Regions from separate parts of the Glutamicibacter halophytocola genome, predicted to be linked through region 2. Evidence: predicted binding sites of a transcription regulator. Region 2 holds the regulator's gene; the other holds the start of a gene.
What was found. Region 2 encodes HspR, which represses chaperone genes until heat shock. Its sites were predicted from a motif close to AAGTTGAGTCNNNNNGACTCAACTT; they were not measured.

Region 1 (6,007 bases), 1.5 Mb from region 2:
CCTTGTCCCCAAGATGATCCTCGGGATCAAGCGAAAGGGCATGCGAGTATTTGTCCGAATTCTCGTGCACCTGTGCATCACCGCGGCATCGTTAGTCTGGCTCTATTTTTGGCTGCTCTCGGGGATAAATTCAGTCGTGGGGACCTATCACAAGGTGACCGCGGAGACCGGGGAGAGCATTGTCGTTTATAAACCGGGTTTCGACCCGGCGAGCTTTGCCGTTTATGCTCCAGCGTCCGCCTTTGTCTACGAAAGGATCGACGGGATCAGCAACATGGCGCAGTCCGGGCATTTTGTCGCGGATCATTGCACACTTCAGAAGCAGGACGCTGACTTGATTCTCACCTGCGGCGTTGACGTGACAAAGTTCCCGAATCCGTCCAACTGACCATCGGCTGGCATCGCCATGACCCAGCTATGGAAGCACGTCTTCAGTGCATGCAAAAGGGGCTTGATGCGCCGAAGCAAAAGCTTCGGCGCATCAAGCCCCTTTGAGGCTAATTCGACCTAGTTATCGAAGAAGCTGGGCACCTGCTCGTTCTGTGCTGGCGGGGTCGGCGCATCAACCTTCTTGCGCACCACCAGCTTGTCCTCAGCGAAGTCCACCAAGACGGTGTCGCCGGCAGCCAGCGAATCGTCGATCAGCAGATCGGCGATGGCATCCTGCACCTTGCGCTGAACCAATCGGCGCAGCGGGCGGGCGCCGAACTCCGGGTCGTAGCCCGCGGAGGCCAGCCAGTTCACGGCGGGCTCGCTGACTTCCAGAGCCAACTCCTGGTCTGCCAGGTGCTTCCGCGTATCGGCGATGACCAGCTTGACGATCTGGCCGATCTCCGGCTGCGAAAGCTTCGAGAAGAGCAGAACCTCATCCAGCCGGTTCAGGAACTCGGGGCGCATGAACTCGCGCACCTTGCTCATCACCTTGGCGCGGATCTCTCCGGCCTCGCTGGTGGCCTTGGCCGAGGTGAAACCGAAGTTTCCGGCCTTGTTGGCCAGGTACTCGCCACCAAGGTTGCTGGTCATCAGGATCAGCGTATTCGAGAAGTCCACGGTGCGTCCGGCCGAGTCGGTCAAGCGCCCGTCATCGAGCACCTGCAAGAGCACGTTGAACACGTCCGGGTGGGCCTTCTCGATCTCATCAAGCAGGATCACCGAGTACGGGTTGCGGCGAACCTTCTCGGTCAGCTGGCCGGGCTCGTCGTGGCCGACATATCCCGGAGGGGCGCCGATCAGGCGGGCAACGGTGTGCTTCTCGCCGTATTCGCTCATGTCCACGCGCACCAGCGAGTCAGCCGATCCGAACAGGTTGGTTGCCAAGGCCTTGGCCAGCTCGGTCTTGCCGACACCGGTGGGGCCCAGGAAGAGGAACGAGCCGATGGGGCGTCCCGCGGGGGACAGACCGGTACGATTGCGCCGCACGGCGCGGGCCACGGCGGACACGGCGTCCTTCTGGCCGATGACCGAGGCATGCAGCGACTGTTCCAGCGAAGCCAGCCGCGACTTGTCATCGCCGGTGATCCGCGAGGTCGGGATGCCGGTGGAGCGGGAGATGACCTCGGAGATCTGGACTTCATCCACGACACGGGTGATTCCGGCGTCGCCGGCTTCCTCGGCCGCGTTGATCCGGGCGGTCAGCTCGGCGATGTGGTCGCGCCAGGCACTGGCATCCTCGAAGCGTTCCTCGCCAATGGCGCGGGACTTCTCGCGTTCGGCTTCCATCAGGTCGGAGCGCAGGGATTGCACATCCTCGGTATCGCCGGCGGCAATGGAACGCCGGGCGCCAGCGATATCGATCAGGTCGATGGCCTTGTCTGGCAACTGGCGGTCGGTGAGGTACCGGGCCGAAAGCGCTACGGCAGCCTTGAGCGCAGCCGGGGTGTACTGCACCTGGTGGTGATCCTCGTAGGATTCGCGCAGGCCTTCCAGGATGGCGAGGCTGACTTCCTGCGATGGCTCGTCAACCATGACCTTGCCGAAGCGGCGGGCCAAAGCGCTGTCCTTCTCCACCTTGCGGAACTCATCGAGCGTGGTGGCACCGATCAGGTGCAACTCGCCACGAGCCAAGCGCGGCTTGAGGATGTTGGCTGCATCCATATTTCCGGATTCGCCGGAGCCGGCGCCAACCAGCAGGTGCATTTCGTCGATGAACACCAATACCTGTCCCTCGGCGTCGGCGATTTCTTCGAGGAGGCCGGTGAGGCGCTGTTCGAAGTCGCCGCGGTAGCGCGTGCCGGCCAGCATGCCGGGCAGGTCGATGGAGATCAGCCGGGAACCGCGGATCTGCTCTGGAACCTGGTCATCAACGATGGCCCGTGCCAGTCCTTCGGCGATGGCGGTTTTACCCACGCCGGCCTCGCCGATGAGCACAGGGTTGTTCTTGGTGCGGCGAGCCAGGATCTCCACGACCTGGTCCAGCTCGTCGTCACGACCGATGACCGGATCGATCTGTCCGTCGGCGGCCAGCGCCGTCAGATCGGTTCCGTATCGTTCGAGCATCGAGGCGTCGGACTCGTCCTGGCCCTGGTCCTGTCCGCCGTTTTGGGCGCGCTGGGCCTGTTCCATGGCTGCCTGCTGCAGGGACTGGCCGGTGATTCCGTGCTGGGCCAGCAAGTGGCTGACCGGGGATTCCGGGTTGAAAACAAAGGCAAGGAATAGATGGTCAGGGTCGATGTAGGTCGAACCGTAGTTGCGTGCCACCTGGTAGGCATCAAAGAGGCTGCGCTGGGCAGCAGAGGATAGCCGTGTTGGCTTTTCGCCCTTTTCTTGGCTCTTTGGCATGTGGGCAATGGCATCCTGGCTCAACGCCTCGATGTCGATGCCCATGGCGGCGAGGTGTTCACCGATGGGTTCTGTGCGTATCAGCGCTGCGAGCAGGTGCAAGGAGTCGATCTCGTCGTGTCCGTGCTCATGCGAGATCGCTGCGGCCGTTGCTACTGCCTCATGGGTACGCGTGGAAAGCAGGCGGGTGATGTCGATTGGACGTGCTGCCTGAGCTCGCGAAGAGAGGAACCGAGAGAGGAATTCCTCAAACGAGCCGTCTGATGGTGCACCAAAAAATGCTGGCAAGTGAGCCTCCTAGTAGAAACTTGAGCGGTCTATGCTCATGTTCAACGCATGAGGCTTCAAGATATTCCCGTGGCACTCGAAATATCTTCCCGAGCGCTCGAGGTCACACTTGGGGCGACGCGAAATTCAGTGCTTCGGGATTTCAACAATTCCCATGCGGGCGGCGGCCACGAGCGCTTGTACGCGGTCGCGGACATTAAGCTTGACGAAGATCTTGGCCATGTGGGTCTTCACCGTGGTTTCTGTGATCCCCAGAGTTTTAGAGATTTCAGTGTTATTTAATCCCTGCGCAAGGAGTTTTAGAATCTGAATTTCTCTATTGGTAATCCCGAGATCATAAATGATGTCTTCGACAGCCTGGGAATTGTCGGCGTAGGCTTCACGCACCGCCGAAATTAGATCTGAGGAAACCGATGGAGAAATAGCGGCGGTGCCCTGGTGCACTGCATGAACTGCACGAATTATTTCGCCTGGTTCAGAGTCCTTGACGAGGTACCCGCTGGCTCCTGCGGTAAGAACGGGAACTAGATATTCATCCGAGGAAAATGCGGTAATTGCAAGGACTGCGGGGCTGTCCTTGCGTGATTTAATGGCGCGTGTGGCGCTAACCCCGTCCATGATTGGCATCTGCAAATCCATCAGAACTACGTCGATCTCATTGTCGGAACAATAGTCGACTGCCTGCTTGCCGTTTTCTGCAGAAAATACAGTTACAATTCCGTTATCCGTTGCTAGGATTGTGCCCAACGCATGACGAATTAGTGGTTCATCATCGACGATTAGGACCTTAATCTGTTCCATTCATTTCCTTAGTGTCGATGTTGCGGTCCTTCCAGAGGACTGCTTGCTTGTAAGTATATAAGTTGACGAGATGTGGGGTTTGTTATGAAGGGTTTGAAGGTGCTGGCCGTTGCCGCACTCGCTTTGGCGCCGGTGACCGCCGTGGCCGCTCCCGCATCTGCAGCGTTGCAGCTGCAGATAAGCGTTAATAGCGGTCCGGTCGCAACACCTGCAGGTTGGGGTGCAGATTTTTCCAAGTGGGTCTGCGAGCGTTACGGTGTCGGCTGCCCATAAGCGGAATTATTTGACTTGATCAGCGTTGCCGTGAATTATTCGGCCTATGAGTGAACGACTGAAAAGCACCCTGACCAAGCTCCTGGCTGGTCGGGGTGTCATTATTTGGGTTGGCATCACGGTACTCGTTGTGATGTCCAGCAGCGAGTTCTTGACCCTGCTGGAAGATGGATTCAGCGGTTCCTCTGAGGTATCGGTTCAAGGCGCTCTGGTAGGGCTCATGCTTTGCGTTACCTTGCTATTGGCAACGCGCTGGGTTGCGGTGTCATTGGGCCTTTTTGTAGCTGTTGCCTACTTTTTTCTCAATGCGGGTTTCCTGTTTGTATGGACGATCGTCTCGTTCATGATCTTTGCTGCCCTTGCGGCCACGGTGAGTGCCCGGAGTGTTCGTGGGTTATTCCTGACATTGTCGGCCGCCTGGATGGTCCAATTTGGATTCCAAGCGGATCAGGACGCCATATTGCTGGTGGCTCTGATCCCGCTGACAGCATTGGCCTACTTTCTGACTCGCAGCATTTTCATCCTGCGAGAGAAGAACGCAGATGTCGTGCAGCAAATGCTCAGGGCTCAAGAGCAAACGCGCTCAGCTATTGAAAGGGAGCGCAAGAACATCGCCCGCGATCTTCATGACATTGTTGCGCATGACATCACCATCGTGGCCATGCAGTCGAAAGCGGCGAAATTTGCCAACGACGGCCAAATGGCTCTCGATGCCTTGGATGTCATTGCCAAGCTGAGTTCCGAAACCCTGCACGACTTGCGTCTGATGCTCAACGTATTGCGGGCTGATGGCACGATGTCGGACGAAGCGGCGTTGGGTGTCGACAAGCCGGCTGCAACGACCGTTTACGCGCTTCAAGGAGTAGAACTTTTCGCGCAACGCCTCAAAGACGCGAACTTTAAAGTGAACTCAACCACGGATGAGGAGATCTCTGATCTTCCCCGTTCGGCGCAGACAGCGATCTATCGCGTGATGCAAGAAGCTACAACGAATGTCATAAAGCATGGTGTTCCAGGTAGTGTCTGCACCCTGGAATTGGTATCCAACGGCACGGAAGCTGTACTTGAAATTACTAATCAGATAGACATTTCAGGCAGAAAGGCAAAGGGCCTGCCAGAGGGTGGCAGCGGGCTGATTGGAATGTCCGACCGCATGCGAACTTTTGGCGGAAAGTTCTCGACCAGCTCCGAAAAGGGACTGTGGACACTTCGGGCCAGCATACCGTTCAAGGCCCTACCCTCCTACTAAAGTATGATTTCGAAATTCTTGTGAACGCGATAAGTTAGACATGTATCGGTGAAGACCGATCACCAATAAGGTACTTGGTGGTGTTTTGCGAGTGGCATCATGAAGGACCTGAGGGTGATTAAAAGGTACGTTGCATTGAATAAACGGACTGATCTTTCATCGGCGGCTGCGCCCCCATCGCCCGTCGTTGTCTGTCTACAATGCAACGTACCTTTTATAATTTAAGTCCAGACCGACGTGGTCTCGCCGATATCTGAGAATCACATAAAAATGCGATGTGCCTGGAGATCCTCCGGGCACATCGCATTTGGGCAACTGCGGGTCTTACGCTTCCGGGGCGCTCGAATCCGTGTCCTGTTTCAGCACATGATCCGAAACCTTGCCCAATGCGCGCTCCAATGAAGAACGAAGCACAATGGGAACGGTAATGTGCTCGTCGATTTCTACCAGGCCTTCGCGCTCGAAGACGCGCAGCAGCGATTCAACCTGTGGCACAACCTCCTCGAGGCTTGGGATCAGGTGGTGCTGTTCTTCGGGAAGGTCATCCGTGGTTGGAATCTGCAAGGCAAACTCGGCGCGTGGGGGCGTGGATGAGGCGGCGTTGCTCAAGACCCCGGC
Region 2 (6,007 bases):
CGAAGTTGGCAAGGACGACGACGGCTTCTCCACCATCCAGGTTCGCTCCACCGCTGGCGACAACCGCCTGGGCGGCGACGACTGGGATCAGCGCATCGTGGATTGGCTGCTGGCCCAGGCCAAGGCCAAGGGCGCAGACCTGTCCAAGGACAAGATCGCCCTGCAGCGCCTGAAGGAAGCTGCTGAGCAGGCCAAGAAGGAACTGTCCTCGGCTACCAGCACCAACATCTCCCTGCAGTACCTGTCGGTCACCCCAGAAGGCCCAGTGCACCTGGACGAGCACCTCTCGCGTGCCAAGTTCCAGGACCTGACCAAGGACCTGCTGGAGCGCACACGCAAGCCATTCAACGACGTTATCGCTGAAGCAGGCGTCAAGGTTTCGGACATCGCCCACGTGATCCTCGTTGGCGGTTCCACCCGCATGCCAGCCGTTGCTGACCTGGTCAAGGACCTGGCCGGCAAGGAAGCAAACAAGGGCGTGAACCCTGATGAGGTTGTCGCCGTTGGCGCAGCCCTGCAGGCAGGCGTGCTGAAGGGCGAGCGCAAGGACGTTCTGCTCATCGACGTTACCCCATTGTCCCTGGGCATCGAGACCAAGGGTGGTGTGATGACCAAGCTGATCGAGCGCAACACCGCGATCCCGACCAAGCGTTCGGAAACCTTCACCACCGCTGAGGACAACCAGCCTTCGGTTTCCATCCAGGTCTTCCAGGGCGAGCGCGAGTTCACCCGCGACAACAAGGCGCTGGGCACCTTCGAGCTGACCGGCATCGCACCGGCTCCTCGCGGCATCCCGCAGGTTGAGGTCACCTTCGACATCGACGCCAACGGCATCGTGCACGTATCTGCCAAGGACAAGGGCACCGGCACCGAGCAGTCGATGACCATCACCGGTGGTTCCTCGCTGTCCAAGGAAGACATCGAGCGCATGGTCCAGGAAGCTGAAGCACACGCCGAAGAGGACAAGGCACGCCGCGAAGCTGCTGAGACCCGCAACGCCGCTGAGCAGGCCGCCTACTCGGTGGACAAGCTGATCAAGGACAACGAAGACAAGCTGCCAGAAGAGGTCAAGACCGAGGTCCAGGCCGACGTTGACGCCCTGAAGGCTGCCCTTGAGAAGCAGGACAACGACGACGAGGTCAAGGCCGCGTTCGAGAAGCTGCAGGCATCGCAGACCAAGCTGGGCGAGGCAATCTACGCCAACGCACAGGCCGAGGGTGCTGCCGCTCCTGAGGGCGAGCAGGCTCCAAACGCTGATGAAGACATCGTCGACGCCGAGGTCATCGACGAAGACGAAGCCGACAAGAAGTAGGGAGCCAGGGAACATGTCCGAGGCAAAAGACCAGAACGAGAACTTCGACGCCGAGTCGGAGAACCAGCCAGAGGCTGCCAGCGAGCAGCCAACCGCTGACGCCCTGGGCCAGGCCGAGGCGATCCTGAACGAAGCTGCCGCTGGTGTCGACGAGTCCTCAGAGCAGCAGGAAGAAGCTGGCGCCGGCGAAGCCGAGCTGCGCAACGACCTGCTGCGCCTGCAGGCCGAATACGTCAACTACCGCAAGCGCGTTGAGCGTGACCGGGCTGTGGCGCGGGAAAACGCCGTCCAGTCGGTTCTGACCACCTTGCTCCCAGTGCTCGATGATATCGATGCAGCCCGGGCGCACGGGGATCTGACCGACGGGCCGTTCGCTTCGATCGCCAACAAGCTGGATACCATTCTGGTCCAGCATGGCCTGGAGCGAATCAACGAGGCCGGCGTGGAATTCGATCCGAACATCCACGAAGCACTGCTTCGCCAGGCTGTTCCGGAAGTTCCTGCCGACCACGTGGGGCAGGTGCTGCGCAGCGGCTACCGCAAGGGAGCCACCATCCTGCGCGCAGCCCAGGTGCTGGTAGCTACCGGCGAATAGCCACGAATAACACATTTGAAACTGCCCACTGCCGAGAAATCGTCAGTGGGCAGTTTCGAATTGGCATTGAAAGGACGGTGCCCTGATGGCAAGTCAGGACTGGATCGAAAAAGACTTCTACGCCATTTTGGGCGTCGCCAAGGACGCCAGCGAGGCGGACATCAAAAAGGCATACCGCAAGCTTGCACGCAAGTACCACCCGGATACCAACCAGGGCGATGCAGCAGCGGAACAAAAATTCAAGGACATTTCCGAAGCCCACTCGGTGCTCGCGGATAAGGAACAACGCGAGCAATACGACGCGATCCGGGCCATGGGCGGGGGAGCGCGATTCTCAGCCGGAGGACCTGGCGGGGCTCCGGGAGGCCAAGCCGGCTTCGAGGACATCTTCTCCAATCTCTTTGGCGGCGGCGGCTCGTCGCGAAGCCGCGGCGGACAGCCGGACTTCTCCGACCTGTTCGGCGGTGGCGGAGGATTTGGCGGTGGCGGTTTCGGCCAGAGCGCACCGCCACGCAAGGGAGCGGACCGCACCGCGAATACCACGATCTCCTTCTCAGGATCCATCAAGGGAACCACCATCGGGCTGCGCGAGCAGAATGGCGAAGTCATCGACGTGCGCATCCCTGCAGGCATCAAGGACGGGCAGTCCGTGCGCGTGCGCGGCAAGGGACAACCAGGGGCGGCCGGCAACGGCGATCTGCTGGTCAAGGTCAAGGTCACCGAGCATCCCTTCTTCAAGCGCGAAGAGAACAATATCCGCATCCATGTTCCGGTCACCTTTGACGAAGCAGTGCTGGGCGCCAAGATCCACGTCCCGACATTGGATGGTGAAACGGTCGCGATGAAGGTCCCGGCCGGCTCGAATTCCGGTCGCACACTGCGCCTGAAAGGGCGTGGCGTGAAGACCTCGAAGGCCACCGGAGATCTGTTGATCATCCTGGATGTGGTGATTCCGCAGAATCTTTCGGATGCCGCGAAAAAGGCGGTGGAGGACTTTGCCGCTGCCACCGAAGGCGAAGATCCACGTGTCGACTTGGCTGCCAAGGCCAAGCTCTAGGAGAGACTGCGTCTTGCCTTTCCGGTCGTGCCCTCGAAGTAGCCCGGCCGGGGAGGCTAGACTCAATGAACAGAGGCTGCAGAGCCATTTAGCCATGTAGAAAGGTGGTCGAAGCAACGTGAACGGGGAGTACCTGCGACCTGTCTTCGTCATTTCCGTCGCCGCTCAACTGGCAGATATGCACCCGCAGACGCTACGCCAATATGACCGGATTGGCTTGGTGTCGCCGAGCCGCCAGTCGGGCAAGCAACGCCGCTATTCGCAGCGCGATGTTTCACTGCTCCGCCAAGTCCAGGCGTTGAGCAAGGACGGCGTGTCCCTTGAAGGCATCAAGCGAATCCTGGACCTGCAGGACCAGGTCGCGTACCTGCAAACCGAAGTGAACGACCTGCGCAATGAACTCAGCGCGGTACGCCAAGGCCAAACCCGCATCTTTGCAGCAGGAACCTCCGGCGGAGACGTGGTGTCCTTGGCCCGCGGCATGCGTCCGGAACGCCGTGAACCGACTGTCACGCTATTTACCGCCCGCCGGGCCATCGGCCGCTAGATTGGCAGCCAATCTGCCAATCCCGGACGACTCCGAATTCTGGCATGACCCGGAATTCCCGGAATTAGAGTCGCGGCGTTCGTGCCAAGAAATTTCCTGCTACCGGCCACATGCCCATCAACGTTTTTCAATGGGGATCATCGACGAAGGCGAAACCAAATTCACCGGGCATGACGGGCAGCAGGCAACGCTGGTCCCTGGCGACGTGATCGTCATTCCGCGCGATCACCTCCATGCCTGTAATCCGAAAAATGGCTACTGGCGATACCAGATGATTCATGCAGACCAATCGTGGATTTCCCGGCTTGCGCCAATCCCAGCTCAGGATCTGTTCTGGGGCATACGGATATTCAGGGTGCCGGAGCTCTACGAGTTGATGAACGACTTTAACCAGCAGCTCTTCGCCGGCATGGAAAGGCGATCCGTTGAGCAGTCGCTGGGGTCCATGCTTTCCGTCGTGCAGGGTCTGGCTCCAGTCTTCGAGGCGCTCCCGCCGGGGATAGGGCCCGGCGATGCGCGATTGCTTCCGGTCCTGCAGCGATTGGGCAACGATGCTGTGGCCCCGCAGCTGGGCGAGCTGGCACTGCTCGCCGGCTTGAGCAAGTACCAGCTGATCAGGCTCATGCACAGCAGTACCGGCTTCACCCCGATCGCGTGGCGGCATAACCAGCTGGTGAACCGCTCGCGCGAACTCTTGCGCTCGGGAGCCTCGATAGCGCAGACCGCGGCAGAGCTGGGCTTCTCAGACCAGAGCCACTTCCACAGGGTCTTTCGCTCGCACGTTGCAGCGGCCCCCGGAAAGTACCGAGCGCCGCTGCAATATCGTTCAAGACCTTAGCATCAGGCATGCGAAATGATCATCCCATGCTCATTTCACCTGAAGAATTTGAATTGGCCGCAGATAATCTGCGTGCATTGGCGTTGGACGAACGGCTCAAGGCGCAAGTCATGGCTACGCCGGCCTTGGCCAGGATTGCGCAACGGATCTCGCAACGATACCTGGCCGGGGACTCCATCGACTCTGCCTTCGCCCAGGTTGCCCAGATCACGGCGCGAGGGCATCGCAGCAGCATTGAATGCGTGGGCGAATCGATTCGGGATCGCCACGTCGCTGAGGCGGAAACCGGAATATTCCTGCGCCTCGCCGAACGCTTGAAGCGCTCGAAAACCGATACGACCTTGAGCTTCGATCTCTCGCATCTCGGTTCCGCCATTGATCCCGAGCTGGGATTGCGCAATGCGTTGCGCGTCGCCCGAGCCGCGCGCGAAGCGGGAACCTACCTGATGATTTCGGCCGAAGGATCGGATCGCACCGACCTGGTGCTTGAGCTCTGGGAGAAGCTGATCTGCGATTTTCCGGAAACGGGTATCACCTTGCAGGCTCGCCTATCACGAACATCGCAGGATCTCGTGCGCGTTCTAGAGCTTCAGGCAGGCCCTGTCCGGCTGGTCAAGGGAGCCTTCCAGGAGCCGCTGGAAACGGCCATGGCGCGCAACGATCCAGGCCTGGCCGACAGGTACGCGCAGCTGGCCGGAGCGCTGATCTCCTCAGGCAGGCAGACAAATATTGCCACCCACGACGCGCGGCTGATCCGCAGGCTTAAAGAGGAGCACGGAGCGGCGTTGCTATCGCCGCAGGTGGAATTCGAGATGCTCCAGGGCCTCGGGACGCAGCAGCTGGACGCGTTGCGCGAGGAGGGGTTCACCACCCGGGAATACGCGGTTTTCGGGCCAGAATACTGGCTGTACGTGCTGAATCGGCTGGCTGAGGAGCCACAGCGAATTATGCTGGCAGTGGCAGATCTCCAGCGAACGCACAATGCCGCCCAGGGATCCGGGATGAACGCGAACTAGCAGCGGCCATGGCGTGCGAGCCGCGCCAGCAAATTGGTGCGCACGGCCGGCCACTCGTGCGGAAGAATCGAGAAAATCACGGTGTCGCGCAGCGTGCCAGTTGCCGGATCATACTTGTGATTGCGCAGCACGCCATCCTGCTTGGCGCCTAGGCGGGCAATGGCTGCCCGAGAAGCGGCATTGTGCCAGTGCGTGCAGAACGCCACCGAATAGCAATCCAGCTCGTCAAAAGCCCGCTGCAGCAACATGAACTTTGCTGCAGGGTTGATTCCTGTGCCGTGGACTGATGGGGACAGGTAGGTTGAGCCGATTTCGACGCGTTTGTTCGGTTCATCAATGTTCAAATACGTTGTGGCGCCCACGGCCTTGCCCGTGGACAAATCGATGATCGCAAAGGGCGCCATCGCTCCAGCTTCCTGCAGGGCCAAGCGCTTGTTGATATCGCCGGCCATTTCCTGCGCCGATGGAATAGACGTGTACCAGATTCCATCAAGCTGGCCTGCGGTGACCGCCTCGGACAAGTCTTCTGCGTGGCCAAGGGAGAGCTGTTCTAAACGCACCCCGGCATATTCCATCGTGGGCGCCTGCGCGTAGCTATTGATCTCGGATGAAGTAAGGGCCATGGAATCCATCCTATGGATT

Region 1: a site for HspR is predicted at 3,084-3,108, ahead of AOZ07_RS02100 (ATP-dependent Clp protease ATP-binding subunit). Genes of this name have one in related genera too.

Annotation. Positions count from the first base shown of each region.
Region 1 is NZ_CP012750.1:456,639-462,645, forward strand. It holds gene AOZ07_RS02095 (hypothetical protein) at 1-388, shown strand, start outside; gene AOZ07_RS02100 (ATP-dependent Clp protease ATP-binding subunit) at 508-3,066, opposite strand; gene AOZ07_RS02105 (response regulator) at 3,193-3,867, opposite strand; gene AOZ07_RS18630 (hypothetical protein) at 3,952-4,140, shown strand; gene AOZ07_RS02110 (sensor histidine kinase) at 4,187-5,389, shown strand; gene AOZ07_RS02115 (hypothetical protein) at 5,714-6,007, opposite strand, start outside.
Region 2 is NZ_CP012750.1:2,820,641-2,826,647, reverse strand. It holds gene dnaK (molecular chaperone DnaK) at 1-1,312, shown strand, start outside; gene AOZ07_RS13095 (nucleotide exchange factor GrpE) at 1,326-1,907, shown strand; gene AOZ07_RS13090 (DnaJ C-terminal domain-containing protein) at 1,993-2,964, shown strand; gene AOZ07_RS13085 (heat shock protein transcriptional repressor HspR) at 3,083-3,511, shown strand; gene AOZ07_RS13080 (AraC family transcriptional regulator) at 3,513-4,349, shown strand; gene AOZ07_RS13075 (proline dehydrogenase family protein) at 4,376-5,365, shown strand; gene AOZ07_RS13070 (GNAT family N-acetyltransferase) at 5,362-5,988, opposite strand.